Regions from separate parts of the Streptomyces sp. NPDC058674 genome, predicted to be linked through region 2. Evidence: riboswitches for the same ligand, from Rfam matches in the RefSeq annotation. Region 2 holds a riboswitch; the other holds the start of a gene.
What was found. A riboswitch is a leader RNA that binds a small molecule or an ion and turns the genes downstream of it on or off. The one in region 2 is predicted to bind S-adenosylmethionine.

Region 1: another riboswitch for S-adenosylmethionine. It lies ahead of thrC (threonine synthase); the one in region 2 lies ahead of ACFWU6_RS21585 (aminotransferase class V-fold PLP-dependent enzyme).

The regions. Positions count from the first base shown of each region.
Region 1 is NZ_JBHXSC010000012.1:104,836-115,478, reverse strand. It holds gene nagA (N-acetylglucosamine-6-phosphate deacetylase) at 1-883, opposite strand, end outside; gene ACFWU6_RS09550 (ROK family protein) at 883-1,815, opposite strand; gene ACFWU6_RS09545 (extracellular solute-binding protein) at 2,028-3,329, shown strand; gene ACFWU6_RS09540 (DUF3263 domain-containing protein) at 3,422-3,658, shown strand; gene otsB (trehalose-phosphatase) at 3,733-4,581, shown strand; gene ACFWU6_RS09530 (trehalose-6-phosphate synthase) at 4,644-6,119, opposite strand; gene ACFWU6_RS09525 (glucosyl-3-phosphoglycerate synthase) at 6,166-7,116, opposite strand; SAM riboswitch class I at 7,303-7,459, shown strand; gene thrC (threonine synthase) at 7,477-8,751, shown strand; gene ACFWU6_RS09515 (MoaD/ThiS family protein) at 8,785-9,063, shown strand; gene ACFWU6_RS09510 (cold-shock protein) at 9,461-9,667, shown strand; gene groL (chaperonin GroEL) at 10,003-10,643, shown strand, end outside.
Region 2 is NZ_JBHXSC010000042.1:44,259-54,901, forward strand. It holds gene ctaD (cytochrome c oxidase subunit I) at 1-939, shown strand, start outside; gene ACFWU6_RS21545 (cytochrome c oxidase subunit 4) at 936-1,334, shown strand; gene ACFWU6_RS21550 (Ig-like domain-containing protein) at 1,458-2,708, shown strand; gene ACFWU6_RS21555 (hypothetical protein) at 2,838-3,242, opposite strand; gene ACFWU6_RS21560 (heme-copper oxidase subunit III) at 3,442-4,062, shown strand; gene ACFWU6_RS21565 (c-type cytochrome) at 4,139-4,948, shown strand; gene ACFWU6_RS21570 (Rieske 2Fe-2S domain-containing protein) at 4,945-6,003, shown strand; gene ACFWU6_RS21575 (cytochrome bc complex cytochrome b subunit) at 6,000-7,655, shown strand; gene trpD (anthranilate phosphoribosyltransferase) at 7,842-8,906, shown strand; SAM riboswitch class IV at 8,996-9,112, shown strand; gene ACFWU6_RS21585 (aminotransferase class V-fold PLP-dependent enzyme) at 9,329-10,643, shown strand, end outside.

The DNA of each region.
Region 1 (10,643 bases), on a different contig from region 2:
CGTCCTTGACCCGGACCTCCAGCGGTCCGAGGTGGTAGGTCCCGTCGCCGAAGCCGGCCGCGTCCATCGCGTCGGTGATCAGCGCCACGCGGTGCGCTCCCGCGTGGTGGAACGCCAGCTCCAGCATGGCCGGGTGCAGGTGGGTGCCGTCGTTGATGAGCTCGACGGTGACCCGCTCGTCCTCCAGCAGCGCCGCGATGGGGCCCGGCGCGCGGTGCTCCAGGCCGGGCATGGCGTTGTAGAGGTGGGTGGCGACGGTCGCGCCCGCGTCGATGGCCTGGCGCGTCTGCTCGTACGTGGAGTCGGTGTGGCCGATGGCGGCGATGACCCCGTGCTCGACGAGGAGGCGTACGGAGTCCAGGCCGCCCGGGAGTTCGGTGGCGAGGGTGAACATGCGGGCGGCGCCGTGCGAGGCGTCGATCAGCTTGCGCACCTCGGCCGGGTCGGGGTCGCGGAGCAGTTCCTCCTTGTGCGCGCCCTTGCGGCAGGGGTTGATGAAGGGCCCCTCGAAGTGGATGCCGGCGATCTCGCCCTGCTGGGTCAGCTCGGCGAGCAGTGCGGCGCGCCGGGCCAGCTCGTCCAGGTCCCCGGTGACGGTGGAGGCGACCAGGGTGGTGGTCCCGTGCTCGCGGTGGGTCCGTACGCCCTTGAGGACCTCCTCGGGGGTGCCGGAGGTGAAGGAGGCTCCCCCGCCGCCGTGGTTGTGCATGTCCACGAAGCCGGGGACGACCCAGTGTCCGGAGAGGTCGACGACCCGGGCGCCCTCGCGGGCGCTCCCGGCGATGCGGTCGCCGTCGACGATGACCCGGCCGTTGGCGACGGTCCCGGTGGGCAGCACCACCCTGGCACCGGAGAGGACGGTGCTGTCTGCGCTTGCGGACATCAGGCGGGTACCTCCGTGGCGAGTAGGTCCCAGGCGAGCAGCCCTGCGCCCAGGCATCCGGCCGTGTCCCCGAGGGCGGCCGGAACGATGTGGGGCAGCCGCTGGAACGTCACGCGCTCCTCGACGGCCGCCCGTAGCGGTGTGAACAAGGTGTCTCCGGCCTCGGCCAGCCCGCCGCCGATGATCAGCGTGCGCGGGTCCAGCAGGGTGATCGCCGTGACCAGCCCGTCGGCGAGCGCGCCGATGGCCGCCAGCCAGACCTCGCGGGCGCGGGCGTCGCCGGCCTCGACGGCCTCGGCGCACTGCGCGGCGTCCGCCCCGGGGTCGCCGCAGGCGGCCGCCCAGGCGCGGGAGACGGCGGCGGCGGAGGCGAGGGTCTCCAGGCAGCCGTACTGGCCGCAGCCGCAGGCGGGACCGCCGGGGCGGACCACGATGTGGCCGATCTCGCCCGCGTACCCGTGGGCGCCGGCCTCGATCCGGCCGGCGATCCCGATGGCGCCGGCGATGCCGGTGCCGAGCGGGACGAAGAGGAAGCGGTCGGCGTCCCGGCCGGCGCCGATGCGGCCCTCGGCGAGTCCGCCCGTGCGGACGTCGTGGCCGAGTGCCACCGGGATGCCGCCGAGGCGACCGGTGAGCAGGGCGCGCAGCGGGACGTCGCGCCAGCCCAGGTTCGCCGCGTAGACGGCGGTCCCGTTCTCGGCGTCGACGATGCCGGGGACGGCGACACCGGCGGCCGACGCGGGCCGCCCGAAGCGCTCCTCGCCGGTGCGCAGCAGCTCGGCGGCGAAGTCCTGGATCGTCTCGACGACGGCGTCGGGGCCCCGCTCGCGGCCGGTGGCGCGGCGCGCCTCGTGCAGCAGGGTGCCGTCGTCGGCGACGAGGGCGGCCTTCATCCCGGTGCCGCCCACATCCAGGGCGATGACGTGTTTCACGGGTTTCACAGGTGACAGTCTCGCGTGCTCGACGGGGAAAGGTCTAGTCCATTGGGAGGGATTGTTGAGTGGCCATACAAAATCGCGCCCCCGAGTCCGGACACGAAGCGGACACGGACCCGGCCCGCGGGCCCGCCCGGATGTGAACGCGTCGCCAAAGTGGTGTAGACCTTACGTGGATCGTACGTACAACAAGGGGTGGAAAGAGAACTGTGAAGCGCCGACACCTGAGCCTGGCCGCCTCCGGCGCCGCCCTGTGCCTCACGGCCGCCGTGCTGACGGGCTGCGGAGCCCTCGGCGGACTCACCGGGGACAACGAGGTGACCCTGCGGGTCGTGGCGGCCGACTACGGGGACAATCCGCAGAACTCCTCCGCCGCGTACTGGAAGGACCTCGGCGCCGCCTTCACCAAGGACCACCCCGGCATCAACGTCGAGGTCAGCGTCTACTCCTGGTCGGAGGTCGACGCCAAGGTCGCCGAGATGGTCAAGGCGGGCAAGGCACCCGACATAGCCCAGATCGGCGCCTACGCCGACTACGCGGCCGACGGCAAGCTCTACACCGCGGACGAGCTGCTCTCCGTGAAGACCGAGGCGGACTTCCTCGACCCCCTCGCCGAGGCGGGCAAGGTCAAGCGGATCCAGTACGGCCTGCCCTTCGTCGCCAGTACGCGGCTGCTCTTCTACAACGAGAAGCTCCTCGCCGACGCCGGTGTCGTCCCCAAGGACGGCAGGACCGCCTGGAACCCGAAGAGCTGGAGCGAGCTCGAAGCGGCCGCGAAGAAGCTCAAGGGCGCCGGCGTCCCGACTCCCTTCGCGCTGCCGCTGGGCCGCGAGGAGGCCCAGGCCGAGACGATGATGTGGATGCTCGCGGGCGGCGGCGGCTACACCGACAACGAGGAGAACTACTCCATCGACTCGGCCGAGAACGTCAAGACGCTGGAGTTCCTGCGCGACAAGCTCGTCGGACAGGGGCTGACCGGCCCCGTCGAGCCCGCCAAGCTGGACCGGCAGGCCGCCTTCGACGCCTTCGCGCGCGGCGAGGTCGGCATGCTCAACGGCCACCCCACGCTGCTCAAGCAGGCCGGCGACAAGGGTGTGAAGTACGGCATGGTGCCCCTGCCGGCCGCGGACGGCACCGATCACCCGGCGATGGGCGTCGCGGACTGGGTGATGGCCTTCAAGAACGGGCACCGCAAGGAGTCCGGCAAGTTCCTCGACTTCCTGTACGAGGCGAAGAACGTGACGGCCTTCACGGACAAGTACGACCTGCTGCCGGTCACCACGAGCGGCTACCGGGCGGCGGAGGCGGGCGCGGGAGGCTCCTCCCCGCAGCTCAAGACGTTCCTGGCGGCGCTGCCGAGCTCGCGGCTGTACCCCGTCGGCAAGAAGTCCTGGGCGGGCGTGAGCGAGGAGATCAAGCAGAACATCGGCAAGAGCGTGCAGCCGGGCGGCCAGCCGTCGAAGGTGCTGGAGGAGATCGCCGCGGCGGCGCGCAAGGCCGACCCGCGCTGAGCCCGCCCCGGCCCGGTGCGGCCCGCCCCCGGCCCGCACCGGGCAGGGGGCGGGCCGGGCCGGGTGTCGGTGGGCGGCGTTAATCTGGCGGTATGACGGACGAGGGGCAGCTGACGGCCGCGGAGGCCGCGGTGCTCGCGTACGAGGCGCGCACCTGGCCCGGGCCCGGGGCCAAGGAGCGGGCGGTGCGCGAGGGCCTGGGGATGACCCCGGTCCGCTACTACCAGCTGCTCAACGCACTGATGGACGACCCCCGGGCGCTGGCCCACGCCCCGGGCACGGTGAACCGGCTGCGGCGCGTCCGCGAGGCCCAGCGGGCGCGGCGGTGACGGCTCCCCGCCGATCCGCGCGGACGCGACCCGCGCCGTAGCCGTCACCCGGCGGGCCCGTTAGGGTCGACCGTATGGGGACCCATCCGCACGACCTCCCGATACCCGACACCGCAGCCGGGCGCGAAGGACTCGAAGCCCTGCTCCGCGCCCCCCGCCGGTCGGTGGTCGCCCTGGACTTCGACGGCACCCTCGCCGACATCGTCCCCGACCCCGACCAGGCCCGCGCCCATCCCGGCGCCGTGCCCGCCCTGGCCGCGCTGGCCCCCGAAGTCGCCTCCGTGGCCGTGGTCACCGGCCGCCCGGCGGGCGTGGCCGTGCGCTACGGCGGTTTCGCCGGGGTTCCGGGGCTGGAGCACCTGGTCGTCCTCGGCCACTACGGAGCCGAGCGGTGGGACGCCGTCACCGGCATCGTCCACGCCCCCGCCGAGCATCCCGGGGTGGCGGCGGTCCGGGCGGAGCTGCCCGGCTTCCTCGACTCGATCGGGGCCTGGCGGGGCACGTGGATCGAGGAGAAGGGCCGGGCCCTGGCGGTCCACACCCGGCGCGCGGCCGACCCCTCGGCGGCCTTCGAGGCCCTGCGGGAGCCGCTGGCGGCCCTGGCCGCACGGCACGGGCTGATGGTGGAACCGGGCCGGGCCGTGCTGGAGCTGCGGCCCCCGGGCATCGACAAGGGCGTTGCGCTGACGGAGTTCCTGGAGGAGACGGACGCCGAGGCGGTGCTGTACGCCGGCGACGACCTGGGGGACCTGGCCGCCTACGCGGCCGTCGAGAAGCGCAGGGCCGAGGGGCGGCCGGGGCTGCTGGTGTGCAGCGGCTCGGCGGAGGTCCCGGAGCTGGCCTCGCGGGCCGACATCGTCCTGGCGGGCCCCGAGCAGGTCGTGGCCCTGCTCGCCACCCTGGCCCGAGCCCTGCGCACCTGACCGGCCCGGCCCTGCGCCGGCGGGGTCTCCCGCGGGCGCAGGGCCGGGTGGGGCCGGGCGTCTCAGGCGCGGCCGGGAGCGGACAGCGCGTCCAGCTGGGCGGTGAACCACTGCGCCGGAGGCAGCGCCGTGGCCGCCGCCGCCAGCCGCTTCGTGCGCTCCGCCCGCTCCGCGTCCGGCATCGACAGCGCCTGGTGCAGGGCCTGCGCCGTCTGCGTGACGTCGTACGGATTCACCGTCACCGCGTGCTCGTGGAGCTCCTCGTACGCCCCCGCGCCCGTCGACAGGACCAGTGCGCAGCCCGCCTCCGACACCACCGGGATCTCCTTCGCGACCAGGTTCATCCCGTCCCGCACCGGGTTGACCAGGGCCACGTCCGCCAGCCGGTACGCCGCCAGCGAGCGCGTGAAGTCGTCCTTGACCGACACCAGCACCGGCTGCCAGTCCTGCGTGCCGAACTCCGCGTTGACCTCCGCCGCCAGCTCCGCCACCGACGCGGTGTACTCCCGGTACACCGCCAGGTCCTGCCGGGACGGGTACGCGGAGGCCAGGTGCACCACCCGGCCCCGCCACTCGGGGTGGACCGTCAGCAGCTCGCGGTAGGCCAGCAGGCCCCGCAGGATGTTCTTCGACAGCTCGGTGCGGTCCACCCGGACGATCGCCTTGCGGTCCCCGACCTCCGTCCGCAGCTGCTCCAGCTTCGCGTCGACCTCGGGCCGGTGGGCGAGCGCCCGCAGGTCCTCGGCGTCCACCCCCAGCGGGAAGGCCGTCACCGTGGTCTCCCGCGTCGGCCCCGGCCCGCCGCCGTCCGCGGGCGTCCTGCGGTGCGCCACCACGGCCGGGCGGCCCCCGCGGGCCGGGGTCGCCGTCGCGGCCCCCGCGGGGGAGTCGACGTCCGCTCCCGCGACGAAGTTCGCCGCCCAGCCCTCGGTGTGGAAGCCCAGGACGTCCGCCCCGAGCATTCCCCACACCAGCTCCTCGCGGATGGCGTCGGGCAGCATCCGCAGGAATTCGGGCGAGGCCCACGGCGTGTGCGTGAAGTGCGCGATCCGCAGGTCCGGCCGCAGCTCCCGCAGCTGCCCCGGCACCAGCGCCAGGTGGTAGTCCTGCACCAGGACGCGGGCGCCCGGCGCCGCCTCCTGCGCGAGGGCCTGCGCGAAGGCGCGGTTGTAGGCGGTGTAGGAGGCCCACTGTGCGTGGAACCGCGCGTCGAAGACGGGCTCGCGCGGGATCTCGTAGAGGTGGTGGTGGGTGAACCACAGGACGGAGTTGGCGATGCCGTTGTACGCGTCGTCGTACACCGCGGGATCGATGTCCAGCATCCGGACGCCGGGCTCCGAGACGCCCCGGCGCACCGCCTCCCGGTCCGCGTCCGACAGGGCCGCGCAGATCCACACCGTGTCCGGCTGCTCCGCGAGGGCCGCGGAGAGGCCGGAGACGAGGCCGCCCCCGCCGCGCCGGGCGCTGAGCCCGCCGTCGTCGGAGAGGGCGTAGGAAAGGGGTCCGCGGTTCGCTGCGACGAGCACCTGAGAAGCCATGCCGCCAACCTAGCCGGGCCCGGGCCCCCTCAAACCGTCCGATTCGTCACGCCACGCGGCGCACCGCGTACTCCTCGACCTCCCGCATCGGCGGCCGCTCCTCGGTGTCCACCGCGTGGGTGCGCGCCACGAAACCCTGCGGGCCCCGCTCGAACTGCGTCAGCTCCGGCCGTACGAGGTGCCCGCGCGAGAGCCGCAGCTGCGCCGTGCGGTAGATCGCCGCGGCCATCCGGCCGAGCGCCTGCCCGTCCTGGTGGCGGTGGAGCCGTACGCCCACGTCCACCTGGGCCAGCGCGTCCAGCCCGACCGTGTGCAGGGCGTCCACGAGCAGGCCGAGCTCGACGCCGTACCCGACGGGGAAGGGCAGCCGCTCCAGCAGCGAGCGGCGGACGGCGTACTCGCCGCCCAGCGGCTGGACGAAGCCGGCCAGCTGCGGCCAGTGGAGGTTGAGCAGGGGGCGGGCGACGAGCTCGGTGACCCGGCCGCCCTGGCCGGGGGCGTCGCCCAGCGGGCGGTCGTACATCGCCTTGACGAACTGCACGTCCGGCTCGGTCAGCAGCGGTCCCACGATGCCGGAGACGAAGGAGGCCGAGAAGTCCCGCAGGTCGGCGTCGACGAAGCAGACGACGTCCCCGCTCGTGGCCAGCAGCGAACGCCACAGCACCTCGCCCTTGCCGGGCAGCGCCGGGAGGCGCGGCAGGATCTCGTCGCGGTGCACCACCCGGGCGCCGGCCTTCGCGGCCACCTCCGCGGTCCGGTCCGCGGAGCCGGAGTCGATCACGACGAGCTCGTCCACCAGGGGTACCGGGAGCCCCTCGATCAGGTCGCGCCGGATCACCTCGACGATGGCGCCGACCGTCGGCTCCTCGTCGAGCGCGGGCAGCACCACGCTGACCGTGGTGCCCGTCGCCCGCTTCAGGTCCAGGAGCCGGGCGAGCGGTCGGTCGGCGGCGGCCCAGGAGCGGTCGGCCAGCCAGCGCTCCACCTCTTCCAGCACGTTCAGCACTCCCTGGTTACTCGGCGGTATGGGCCGAAAAGTGATCCATCTCGCGGTTCGGACGGCTGTCTCAACCACACGGACCTTCGGTTACAGTCTTGAACAACGCGAAGCACCACCGCATGCCGGGGGTGCTCGCCGACAAACGCCCGGACGTGCCATGGAGCGCGCGGCCCGGTGCCATACCGCTCATCCAGAGGGGCAGAGGGACACGGCCCGTTGAAGCCCCGGCAACCCTCCAGTCGGTTCTCGCGATGCGTTCTGCGCACACCCCGCGAGGTCCCCGGCTAGGGAAGGTGCCAATTCCGTCTCATGGCGAAGTGCGCCATGGGGAAGATGAGGAGAAAGGGCCTCGCCATCATGGCTGCACAGACTGTCGCCACCTCTGTTGATCTCGGACCTGCCACCGGCCTCTCCTGTCGCGAGTGCGGCACCCGGTTCGACCTCGGACCCGTCTTCGCGTGTGCCGAGTGCTTCGGACCGCTGGAAGTCGCCTACGACCTCCCCACCGGCGACCCCGAGGCCCTGCGCGCCGCGATCGAGGCCGGTCCCGACAACATCTGGCGCTACGCGCCGCTGCTGCCCGTCCCCGCGGACGTGGCCTCCAAGCCCAGCCTGAACCCGGGCTTCACCAAGCTCGTGGACGCCGCCAACCTGGCCAAGGAGCTCGGCTTCACCGGCAAGCTCTACGTCAAGGACGACTCCGGCAACCCGACGCACTCCTTCAAGGACCGCGTCGTGGCCATCGCCGTCGAGGCGGCCCGCGCCTTCGGCTTCACCACCCTCTCCTGCTCCTCCACCGGCAACCTGGCCGGCGCCGTCGGCGCCGCGGCCGCCCGGGCCGGTTTCCGCTCCTGCGTGTTCATCCCGCACGACCTGGAGCAGGGCAAGGTCGTCATGGCCGGTGTCTACGGCGGCGACCTCGTCGGCATCGAGGGCAACTACGACGACGTCAACCGCTTCTGCTCCGAGCTCATCGGCGACCCGCTGGGCGAGGGCTGGGGCTTCGTCAACGTCAACCTGCGCCCGTACTACGGCGAGGGCTCCAAGACCCTCGCGTACGAGATCTGCGAGCAGCTCGGCTGGCGGCTGCCCGACCAGATCGTGATCCCGATCGCGTCCGGCTCCCAGCTGACGAAGATCGACAAGGGCCTGCAGGAGCTGATCAAGCTCGGTCTCGTCGAGGACAGGCCGTACAAGATCTTCGGCGCCCAGGCCGAGGGCTGCTCCCCGGTCTCGACCGCCTTCAAGGCCGGCCACGAGGTGGTCCGCCCGCAGAAGCCGAACACCATCGCCAAGTCGCTGGCCATCGGCAACCCGGCGGACGGCCCCTACGTCCTGGACATCGCGCGGCGCACCGGCGGCTTCGTCGAGGACGTCAACGACGAGCAGGTCGTCGAGGCCATCAAGATCCTGGCGCAGACCGAGGGCATCTTCGCCGAGACGGCGGGCGGCGTGACCGTCGGCGTCACGAAGAAGCTCGTGGAGGACGGCCGGCTCGACCCGGCGCTGACCACGGTCATCCTGAACACCGGCGACGGCCTCAAGACGCTGGAGGCGGTGGCCGCGGACAGCGGGCAGACCGCCACCATCCGCCCGAGCCTGGACGCGTTCCGCGCCGCCAACCTGGCGTGACCCTCCCCCGTACCCCGGAAAGGCAGTAGCGCCATGAGCGTCAACGTCCGCATCCCCACCATCCTGCGCACCTACACCGGCGGCAAGGCCGAGGTCCCCGCCGAGGGCGCGAACCTGGCCGAGGTCATCGAGTCGCTGGAGAAGAGCCACCCGGGCATCGCCGCGCGCGTCCTGGACGACCAGGGCAAGCTGCGCCGCTTCGTCAACGTGTACGTCAACGACGACGACGTGCGCTTCGAGGGCGGTCTGGAGGCCGTGACCCCGGACGGCGCCGGCGTCTCGATCATCCCGGCCGTCGCGGGCGGCTGCTGATCACCTGTAGGTGACACGCGAAAACCGAAATTGCCCCCTCCGCTCATAAGCGGAGGGGGCAATTCTGCTTGATTGGGCGCGGTAAGGTTGGGGAAGTCCCCTCCGCTGTTCTTGCCCGCCGCATATGAACGGGCCGCGTCAGGGTCGACATCGGGTCAATGTGCACGTGCCGTATGAGGCTTTGGCGAGATATGCCGGGCCCGAGTTGCCCTGGAATATGTCAAATTTTCACTCTTTTTCAATCTTTTCGGGTGTCCTGAATTCTCGTCGGATTGACCTGTTGCAGACAGCACCGGCGCGGATACATTCAGCCTCGGTCGACGCGTTCCGACGCAAGTTCTGACCCGGGATCGCGAAGTGCGTTCCTGCGCAAGGGCCAGTAATAGGGGAGTTAGGCATGGCTCAGGGCACCGTCAAGTGGTTCAACGCGGAGAAGGGCTACGGCTTCATCGCGGTCGACGGTGGCGCGGATGTGTTCGTCCACTACAGCGCCATCCAGATGGACGGTTACCGCACCCTTGAAGAGGGTCAGCGGGTCGAGTTCGAGATCTCGCAGGGCCAGAAGGGGCCGCAGGCCGACATGGTCAAGCTGGCGGTCGGCTAGTCCGAGCGCGATCGACCACCGACGCGTACGCACCAGGCACCACGAGGGGCCCACATCCCGGACACGGGGTGTGGGCCCCTCGTGCGCCGGGCCCGCGCGACCCGTGCGGCGACTGACCGTTGGCCGGGTCTTGGTCGAAGCCGCTTGCACTCGAGGGGGTCGAGTGCTAATCATTGGCGTTAGCACTCTCCAGTGGAGAGTGCTACTGAAACGAGGACCGGGTCGGTGAGGCCCGCAGGGTCCGGCGGGAAGGAACCGCCGGGCACGCAGGCCGTCCGTCGCGGGCGCGGGCGCGGTCCGGAGCAATCCACCGCTGTCCGGGAGGACCACTTCAGATGGCCAAGATCATTGCGTTCAACGAGGAGGCCCGGCGCGGTCTCGAGCGTGGGATGAACCAGCTCGCCGACGCCGTCAAGGTCACCCTTGGCCCCAAGGGTCGCAACGTCGTCCTTGAGAAGAAGTGGGGCGCGCCCACGATCACCAACGACGGCGTCTCCATCGCCAAGGAGATCGAGCTCGAGGACCCGTACGAGAAGATCGGCGCCGAGCTGGTCAAGGAAGTCGCCAAGAAGACGGACGACGTCGCCGGCGACGGTACGACCACCGCGACCGTGCTCGCCCAGGCGCTCGTCCGCGAGGGCCTGCGCAACGTAGCCGCCGGCGCCAACCCGATGGCCCTCAAGCGTGGCATCGAGAAGGCCGTCGAGGCCGTCTCCGCCGCCCTGCTGGCCCAGGCCAAGGACGTCGAGACCAAGGAGCAGATCGCCTCCACGGCCTCCATCTCCGCCGCCGACACCCAGATCGGCGAGCTCATCGCCGAGGCGATGGACAAGGTCGGCAAGGAAGGCGTCATCACGGTCGAGGAGTCCCAGACCTTCGGTCTGGAGCTCGAGCTCACCGAGGGCATGCGCTTCGACAAGGGCTACATCTCGGCGTACTTCGCCACCGACATGGAGCGCATGGAGTCGTCCCTCGA
Region 2 (10,643 bases):
GGACACCCAGAGGTGTACATCATCGCGCTGCCGTTCTTCGGCATCATCTCCGAGGTCATCCCGGTCTTCTCCCGCAAGCCGATGTTCGGCTACATCGGTCTGATCGCCGCGACCATCTCGATCGCCGGCCTCTCGGTGACGGTGTGGGCCCACCACATGTACGTCACCGGCGGTGTGCTGCTGCCGTTCTTCTCCTTCATGACCTTCCTGATCGCGGTACCGACCGGTGTGAAGTTCTTCAACTGGATCGGCACCATGTGGAAGGGCTCGCTGTCCTTCGAGACCCCGATGCTCTGGGCCGTCGGCTTCCTGATCACCTTCACCTTCGGTGGTCTGACCGGCGTCATCCTGGCCTCGCCCCCGATGGACTTCCACGTCTCCGACTCGTACTTCGTCGTCGCGCACTTCCACTACGTCATCTTCGGCACCGTGGTCTTCGCGATGTTCTCCGGCTTCCACTTCTGGTGGCCGAAGTTCACGGGCAAGATGCTGGACGAGCGGCTCGGCAAGATCACCTTCTGGACGCTGTTCGTCGGCTTCCACGGCACCTTCCTGGTGCAGCACTGGCTGGGCGTCGAGGGCATGGCGCGCCGTTACGCGGACTACCTGGACGCCGACGGCTTCACCGCGCTGAACACGATCTCCACGATCAGCTCGTTCCTGCTCGGCCTGTCGATGCTGCCCTTCCTCTACAACGTCTGGAAGACGGCGAAGTACGGGAAGAAGATCGAGGTCGACGACCCCTGGGGCTACGGCCGTTCGCTGGAGTGGGCGACGTCCTGCCCGCCCCCGCGGCACAACTTCCTCACCCTGCCGCGGATTCGTTCCGAGTCGCCGGCGTTCGACCTGCACCACCCGGAGATCGCGGCCCTCGACCACCTCGCGGACCACGACGCCGGCACCAAGGCAGTCACCGGCGGCAAGGAGGCCGGCAAGTGAAGATCCAGGGCAAGATGTTCCTCTGGCTCTCCTTCTTCATCCTGATCATGGCCGTCGTGTACGGCGTGTGGTCGAAGGAGCCCGTCGGCACCACCGCGCTCTTCCTGGCCTTCGGCCTGAGCGTGATGATCGGCTACTACCTGGCCTTCACGGCCAAGCGCGTCGACGAGATGGCCCAGGACAACCTGGAGGCCGACGTCGCCGACGAGGCGGGCGAGCTGGGGTTCTTCGCCCCGCACAGCTGGCAGCCGCTCTCCCTGGCCATCGGTGGTGCGCTCGCCTTCTGCGGCGTCATCTTCGGCTGGTGGCTCATGTACTTCTCGGCCCCGGTCATCCTGATCGGCCTGTGGGGCTGGGTGTACGAGTACTACCGCGGTGAGAACCAGAACCAGTAGCAGCACCCTCGCGACGGCGTCGTGAGGCACCTGGGGCCCGGACACCTCTTCGGAGGGGTCCGGGCCCCTCGTTTGCAGTCACCCCGCGCGCCGTAATTGTCATATCTTCATAGCGTTGCTCCCATGAACCACTCACCGCGTCTTTGGACGGTAATCGGCTGCTCCCTGCTGGTCGCGTCCCTCGGGGCCGGCGCCACCGCATGCGGGTCGGGCGACGACGACAACCCGCTGTCCGCCCGCCCGTACGACGCGGGCGAGCAGATCGCCTTCAACCAGGCCCCCGGCAGCCGCCCCGTGGACCCCGACAAGCCCCTCGAGGTCACCACGAAGGGGGGTGAGGCGCGCATCACCGACGTGTTGGTCGTGGACACGCACGGACGCCGCCTGGCGGGCGAGCTGTCGGCGAAGGGCGACCGCTGGCACAACACCGTCCCCATGGCCGCCGGGGTCCGCTACACGGTCACCGTGAGCACCGAGAACGCCAAGGGCGCCCCAGGGCTGCGCACGGCCGTCTTCGAGACCACCCCGGCCAAAGGCGTCCTCTCGGTCGAGTTCGGCCCGGACGAGGGCAAGTACGGCGTCGGGCAGCCCATCACGGCCGAGCTGAGCGAACCCGTCAAGGAGAAGGCCGCCCGCGCCGTCGTCGAACGGGGGCTCGTCGTCGACACCCCCCCGGGCGTCGAGGGGGCCTGGCACTGGGTCGACGACAAGAAGCTCCACTACCGCCCCAAGGAGTACTGGCCCGCCCACACCACCGTCTCCGTACGGAGCAATCTGGAGGGCGTCAGGATCTCCGACCACGTCTACGGCGCCGCGGCCAAGCCGCTGAAGCTGGAGATCGGCGACCGGGTGGAGGTCACCACCGACGCCTCCTCGCACTACCTCACGTTCAAGCGCAACGGAGAAGTGATCAACACCATTCCGGTGACCACGGGGAAGCCCGGCTTCTCCACGCGCAACGGCGTGAAGGTGGTCCTCGGCAAGCAGTACTTCGTCCAGATGCGCGGCGACACCGTGGGCATCGGCGGCAGCGAGTACTACAACCTGCCCGTCTACTACGCCACGCGCGTCACCTGGAGCGGTGAATACGTCCACGCCGCGCCGTGGTCCGTCGGCTCCCACGGCTACGCGAACGTCAGCCACGGCTGCACCGGCATGAGCACCGGTAACGCCGCCTGGTTCTACGAGAACATCAACGAGGGCGACATCGTCCAGGTCGTCAACAGCATCGGCGACGACATGGACATCTTCGGCAACGGCTTCGGCGACTGGAACATGGACTGGAAGGACTGGCGCCAGGGCAGCGCCCTCCTCAAGGGCACCCAGGAGGGCCGCAGCACGATCGACCAGACCCGCCTGCGGCCCACCGTCTGACCGCGTCCCGGCCCGCCCCCGGACCCGGTCCGGGGAGCGCCGCCGCGTGCCGTCCCCGACCGGGGACGGCACCTGCGCCACCCGCGGGCACGTCAGCCGTACGGGGGACGGCGCGGACCGGCGCGGAGGTCAGGCGGCGGACGAGGCCAGTCGGGCCCGCAGGAGGGCCGCCAGGGCGTCCGCGAACGCCACCGGGTCCACCGGAAGGGTCACCGCCGCGTCCGCGCGGCTCCAGGTGGCCAGCCAGGCGTCCTGGGGACGCCCCATGAGCAGCAGCACCGGGGGGCACCGGAAGATCTCGTCCTTGATCTGCCGGCACACGCCCATGCCCCCGGCCGGGGCCGCCTCGCCGTCCAGCACGCAGACGTCGATCCCGCCCGCGTCCAGCGCGGACAGGACCGCGGGCAGCGTCGCGCACTCCAGGAACTCCACCGGCGGCAGGTCGGCGGCGGGCCTGCGCCCGGCCGCCAGCCGCACCTGCTCCCGGGTGCCCGAGTCGTCGCTGTAGACCAGAACCCGCGCAGTCGCCCGCATTTCGTTCCTCCACGTGTCCCGTGAATGACGTTGATGTTGCGCGGGATGCTACTCCTCCCGATGCGCTGTCAACATCGGTTCGGACAGGCTCGCCACTGACGCGCGGGGGGCGATCTGATGGGCCGTTCGGGCCCTGCACACGCCCCGGACACTCCGAACGGCACCCCCCGGGGTGAGGGCGGGATAAGCGACCGACATAATGTCGGTCGTGGCGACAGCAACGACAGTAGATACCGGGCACGCGCACCCGACGGTCAACCGGCCGAACCTCGTCAGCGTGGGAACCATCATCTGGTTGAGTTCCGAGCTGATGTTCTTCGCGGCCCTCTTCGCGATGTACTTCACCCTGAGATCAGTGACGGGTGCCGAGTACTGGACAGAGCAGGCTTCGGCCTTGAATCTGCCCTTCTCGGCGACGAACACGACGATCCTGGTGCTCTCCTCGCTCACCTGCCAGCTCGGCGTATTCGCAGCCGAGCGCGGTGACGTGAAGAAGCTCCGGTCGTGGTTCATCATCACGTTCGTCATGGGTGCGATCTTCATTGGCGGCCAGGTGTTCGAGTACACCGAGCTGGTCAAGCACGAGGGCATGAGCCTCTCGTCCGGTCCGTACGGCTCGGTCTTCTACCTGACCACGGGCTTCCACGGTCTGCACGTGACGGGCGGCCTCATCGCCTTCCTGCTGGTCCTCGGCCGGACGTACGCGGCCAAGAGGTTCACCCACGAACAGGCCACGTCGGCCATCGTCGTGTCCTACTACTGGCACTTCGTCGATGTCGTCTGGATCGGCCTCTTCGCCACGATCTACCTGATCAAGTAGCGATCACGTCACCGGGCCCGACCCGGCACTCCATCCAGACACACCGACGCAGAAGATCCTGACACCGGGGTAATCCGTGAAAAAGCTCTCCGCACGACGACGCCATCCGCTGGCGGCGGTCGTCGTTCTACTCTTCGCGCTGGCGGCCACCGGGGGGCTGTACGCCGCCTTCGCCCCCGCGGGCAAGGCGCAGGCCGATGAAACCGCCCAGTCCCTCGCCATCGAGGAGGGCAAGAAGCTCTACGCCGTCGGCTGCGCAAGCTGCCACGGAACCGGCGGTCAGGGTTCCTCTGACGGCCCGAGCCTGGTTGGCGTCGGCTCCGCGGCAGTCGACTTCCAGGTGAGCACGGGCCGCATGCCCGCCCAGCAGCCCGGCGCCCAGGTGCCGAAGAAGCCCGCGATCTACACGCAGGCACAGATCGACCAGCTGGCCGCGTACATCTCCTCGCTCGGCGCCGGCCCGATCACGCCGACCGAGAAGCAGTACGACCCGGCCGGTGCCGACATCGCCAACGGTGGTGTGCTGTTCCGCAACAACTGCGCGCAGTGCCACAACTTCACCGGCGAGGGCGGCGCACTGACGAACGGCAAGTACGCCCCGAACCTCGAGGACGTCTCGCCGAAGCACATCTACGAGGCCATGCTCACCGGCCCGCAGAACATGCCCTCCTTCCCGGACAGCACCATGCCGGAGAAGCAGAAGAAGGACATCATCGCGTACCTCCAGAACGTGAACGGTGACAAGTCGACCAACCCCGGAGGGCTCAAGCTCGGTGGCCTCGGCCCCGTCTCCGAGGGTCTGTTCGGCTGGATCTTCGGTCTGGGTGCGCTGATCGCTGTCGCCGTCTGGGTCGCGGCCCACACCGCTAAGGCCAAGAAGTCATGAGTAGCCAAGAGATTCCCGAAGTCAAGCACCTGCCGAGTGAGCAGGGCGACGCGCACCACGGTGGCGTCGCGGTCGCGGACGACCCGTTCGCCGACCCGGGCCTTCCGGTCCACAAGCCCCGTATCCAGGACATCGACGAGCGGGCGGCGAAGCGCTCCGAGCGCACCGTCGCGATGCTGTTCACGCTGTCGATGCTGGCCACGATCGGCTTCATCGCGTCCTACGTGATCTTCCCGGTGGACAAGATCGTCTACATCTTCCCCATCGGGAAGGTGAGCGCGCTCAACTTCTCGCTGGGCATGACGCTGGGCACGGCGCTCTTCTGCATCGGCGCGGGCGCGGTCCACTGGGCCCGCACCCTGATGTCCGACGTCGAGGTCGCCGCCGAGCGCCACGAGATCGCCGCCCCGCCGGAGGTCAAGGCGCAGGTCCTGCAGGACTTCGCCGACGGCGCGCGCGAGTCCGCGATCGGTCGCCGCCCCCTGATCCGCAACACGATGCTGGGCGCGCTGGCCATGCTGCCGCTCTCCGCCCTCGTGATCATGCGCGACCTGGGGCCCCTGCCCGAGGACAAGCTGCGCAAGACCATCTGGGCCAAGGGCAAGCTGCTGATCAACGACAACACGGACGAGCCGCTGCGTCCCGAGGACGTCCTGGTCGGTTCGCTGACGTTCGCCCGGCCGGAAGGCCTGGACGAGCACGCGCACGACTTCCAGACGCAGATCGCCAAGGCCGCCCTGATGATCGTCCGCATCCAGCCGGACGACATCAAGGACAAGCAGGAGCTGGAGTGGTCCCACGACGGGATCGTGGCCTACTCCAAGATCTGCACCCACGTCGGCTGCCCGATCAGCCTGTACGAGCAGCAGACGCACCACGTGCTCTGCCCGTGCCACCAGTCCACCTTCGACCTCTCCGACGGCGCCCGAGTCATCTTCGGCCCGGCCGGTCACGCGCTTCCGCAGCTGCGGATCGGCGTGAATGACGAAGGCTTCCTCGAAGCGCTCGGCGACTTCGAAGAGCCCGTCGGGCCTGCATTCTGGGAGCGCGGATGAGCACTGCCACTACGAATTCATCAGCCGCGGGCGCGGCGGGCAAGCCGGGGCGCAAAGCGCCGGCCGGCGAGCGCGTGGCCGACTGGGCGGACGGCCGCCTGGGCATCTACGGCCTCGCCAAGGCCAACATGCGCAAGATCTTCCCGGACCACTGGTCCTTCATGCTGGGTGAGATCTGCCTCTACAGCTTCATCATCATCATCCTCACGGGTGTGTACCTGACGCTGTTCTTCCACCCGAGCATGAACGAAGTCGAGTACCACGGCTCGTACGTGCCGATGCAGGGCGTCCTGATGTCCGAGGCCTTCGCCTCGACGCTGGACATCAGCTTCGACGTCCGCGGCGGCCTGCTGATCCGCCAGATCCACCACTGGGCCGCGCTGATCTTCGTCGCGGCGATGCTCGTGCACATGATGCGCGTGTTCTTCACCGGCGCGTTCCGCAAGCCGCGCGAGGTGAACTGGGTCTTCGGCTTCCTGCTGCTGGTCCTCGGCATGTTCACCGGGTTCACCGGCTACTCGCTGCCGGACGACCTGCTGTCGGGTACCGGTGTCCGCTTCATGCAGGGCGCCATCCTGTCCGTCCCGGTCGTCGGCACGTACCTGTCGATGTTCCTGTTCGGCGGGGAGTTCCCGGGCGGCGACTTCGTCGCGCGCTTCTACTCGGTGCACATCCTGCTGCTGCCCGGCATCATGATGGGCCTGCTGGTGGCCCACCTGATCCTGGTCTTCTACCACAAGCACACCCAGTTCGCGGGCCCCGGCAGGACGAACAACAACGTCGTCGGCATGCCGCTGCTGCCCGTCTACATGGCGAAGGCCGGAGGCTTCTTCTTCCTGGTCTTCGGTGTGATCGCGGCCATCTCCGGCATCGCGTCGATCAACCCGATCTGGGCGCTCGGCCCGTACCGTCCGGACCACGTGTCCACCGGCGCGCAGCCCGACTGGTACATGGGCTTCTCCGAGGGCCTGATCCGAGCCATGCCGGGCTGGGAGGTCAACCTGTGGGGCCACACGCTCGTCCTGGGCGTGTTCATCCCGCTGGTGATCTTCCCGCTGGTGCTGGCCGCGATCGCGGTGTACCCGTTCATCGAGTCCTGGGTCACCAAGGACACGCGCGAGCACCACATCCTGGACCGCCCGCGCAACGTCCCGACCCGTACGGCCTTCGGTGTCGCCTGGCTCACGTGGTACGTGATCCTGCTGATCGCCGGTGGAAACGACATGTTCGCGCAGTACTTCCACCTGTCGATCAACTCGATCACCTGGTTCGCGCGGATCGGCTTCTTCGTCGGCCCGGTCATCGCCTTCGTGATCACCAAGCGGATCTGCCTCGGCCTCCAGCGCCGCGACCGCGACAAGGTGCTGCACGGTCGCGAGACCGGCATCATCAAGCGGCTCCCGCACGGTGAGTTCGTCGAGATCCACGAGCCGCTCCCGCAGGGTCAGCTGCACAAGCTCACCTCGCACACGCAGTACAAGCCGGCCGAGATCGGCCCGACGGTCGACGAGAACGGTGTCGAGCGCAAGGTGGGTGCCCTGGAGAAGCTGCGCGTCAAGCTCAGCCAGGGGTACTACGCCGAGGACAACCAGATTCCGAAGCCCACGGTGGAGGAGTACAAGGAGATCCAGAGCGGCCACGGCCACCACTGATCCCCCGCAGTACCGCACCACAGCTCGAAGGACCGGTTTCGGTCAGTCCTGGTGTCACCACGGCGAGAGCCCCGTCCAGTGTCTGGACGGGGCTCTTTGCCGTCCCCGGGGCTGGATAGGCTGAAGCCCTTCCCATTCGACGTGGGCGGCGGAAGCGGGGGCGCCCACCAGCAGCAGGAGCGGACCATGGACGTTGTAAGCCCGGCAGGCGGCGACAGCGTGGCGGCCCGTAGCTGGCCGGGCGTCCTCGACGCCCTGCTGACCGGCCGCGACCTCGGCGCCGACGACACCGCCTGGGCCATGGACCGGATCATGCGCGGGGAGGCCACCGACGCCCAGATCGCCGGCTTCGTCGTCGCGATGCGCGCCAAGGGGGAGACGGTCGAGGAGATCAGCGGGCTCGTGCGCACCATGTACGAGCACGCCAACCTGATCGAGGTGCCGGGCCGGACGGTGGACATCGTCGGCACCGGCGGCGACGGGGCCAAGACGGTGAACATCTCGACGATGTCGGCGATCGTCGTGGCCGGTACGGGCGCCAAGGTCGTCAAGCACGGCAACAGGGCCGCCTCCTCCGCCAGCGGCGCCTCCGACGTCCTGGAGAAGCTCGGCGTCAACCTCGACCTGACCCCGGCCCGCGTGGCCGAGGTCGCCGAGGAGGCCGGCATCACCTTCTGCTTCGCCGTGAAGTTCCACCCCGCGCTGCGGCACGTGGCCGGAGCCCGCAGGGAGCTGGGCATCCGGACCCTGTTCAACTTCCTCGGCCCGCTGACCAACCCGGCCCGGGTCCGCGCCCAGGCGACCGGCGTCGCCGACCCCCGGGTGGCCCCCATCGTGGCGGGCGTCCTCGCGGACCGCGGCTCCTCGGCGCTGGTCTTCCGCGGCGACGACGGCCTCGACGAGCTGACCACCACCGCGACCTCGCGCGTCTGGTGGGTCCGGGACGGCAAGGTCGCGGAGCAGCCCTTCGACCCCCGCGACGTGGGCATCCCGCTGGTGGACGTCTCCGCTCTGCGCGGCGCGGACGCCTCGTACAACGCGGACGTCGCCCGCCGCCTGCTGGGCGGCGAGACGGGCCCGGTGCGCGACGCCGTCCTGTTGAACTCGGCGGCCGCCCTGGTGGCCCTGGACCCGGGCAAGGACAGCCTGGAGGACCAGCTCCGGGCCGGCATCGCCCGCGCGGCGCAGGCCGTCGACTCGGGTGCGGCCCTGGCGGCCCTGGAGCGGTGGGTGGCGGCCAGCAACGCCTGAACCCCGCCGGTCGTTTCGCGCCAAGACCCCGGTCCACCATGCGGACCGGGGTCTTGCGCGCGGGGGATCATGTGGCAGGATGCTGACCAGGTCACGAGTGACAGCGTTTAGGCCCCGGCTTGCTGTCCGGCAACCCTCCTTCCGTGGCGGGGTGCCCCGGGTGATGACCAGGTCGTAGGCAGCGAGGTCTACGGCAAGCGCGGATCCCTCGACACCAGGGGTCCTGGTCTCTCGAGGAGCGTTTTCCGTGAGCAAGCGAATGCGATAGGGCGAATCCGCCCCTTCTTCAACCCTCGGAACAGGGTCGCCTCCGCGTACCCCCGTCCACTCCGAGGACCTTCCCGTACCCGGTCGGCCGCCGAGCCGCACCCCCGTACGGGCACACCGAAGCCATTCACCCCTGCCTGCCGGGAGATACCGCCATGTCCGCATCCCTGAACGCCGCCACCGCCGTCGCCGCCACCGCCGTGGACCCCGCCTGTGCCGAGCCGCTCGCGGTCCTCGGCCGGGACGTCACCGTCCCGCTCGTCACCGGCGGCGAGGTCACCTACGCGGCCCTCGACTACGCGGCCAGCGCCCCCGCCCTCCAGCGGGTCTGGGACGACGTGGCCGCCTACGCCCCGTACTACGGCAGCGTCCACCGCGGGGCGGGCTACCTCTCCCAGCTCTCGACCGACCTCTTCGAGCAGAGCCGCGCCACCGTGGCCCGGTTCCTCGACTGCCGCGCCGACGACCAGGTCGTCTTCACCCGCTCCACCACCGATTCGCTCAACCTGCTGGCCGCGGCGCTCCCCGCCGGCTGCCAGGTCTTCGTCTTCGAGACCGAGCACCACGCCTCGCTGCTCCCGTGGGTGGACGCCCGCGTCACCTACCTCAACGCGCCCCGCACCCCCGCCGAGGCCGTCGCCACGCTGGAGCGGGCCCTGGCCGACCGCACTGCGCCGACCGGGGAGGGCCACGGCCCGGCGCTGGTCTGCGTCACCGGTGCCTCCAACGTCACCGGTGAGCTGTGGCCGGTGAAGGAGCTGGCCGCCGCCGCGCACGCGCACGGTGCGCGGATCGTCCTGGACGCCGCCCAGCTGGCCCCCCACCACCCCGTCTCCGTGCAGGAGCTGGACGTGGACTGGGTCGCCTTCTCCGGCCACAAGCTCTACGCCCCCTTCGGCTCGGGCGTGCTCGCCGGCCGCGCGGACTGGCTCCAGGAGGCCGAGCCGTACCTCGCCGGCGGCGGGGCCTCCCGCAAGGTGGCTCGCCGGGAGGACGGCGGCGTGGATGTCGAGTGGCACACCACGGCCGCCCGTCACGAGGCCGGGTCCCCGAACGTCATCGGCGTCTACTCCATCGCCTCCGCCTGCCGCGCCCTGACCGAGGCGGGCTTCGACAGCCTCGTCGCCCGGGAGCGGCGCCTCATCGCCGCGGTGCGCGAGGGCCTGGCCGAGGTCCCCGCGGTCCGCGTGCTGTCCCTCTTCGGCGACGACGCCCCGCGCGTCGGCGTCATCTCCTTCGTGGTGGACGGCTGGAACAGCTCGCACTTCGCCGCCGCACTGTCGGCGGAGTACGGGATCGGCGTGCGGGACGGCCTCTTCTGCGCCCACCCGCTGGTCCGCACGCTGCTGGGCAGCGAGCCGCAGGAGCCGGGCGAGTGCGGTGCGCCCGAGGCGGCGCCGGGGGAGCGCTCGCTGAACGCCATCCGGGTCAGCTTCGGGGCCGGCACCCCGGACGAGCACGTGGAGCGCT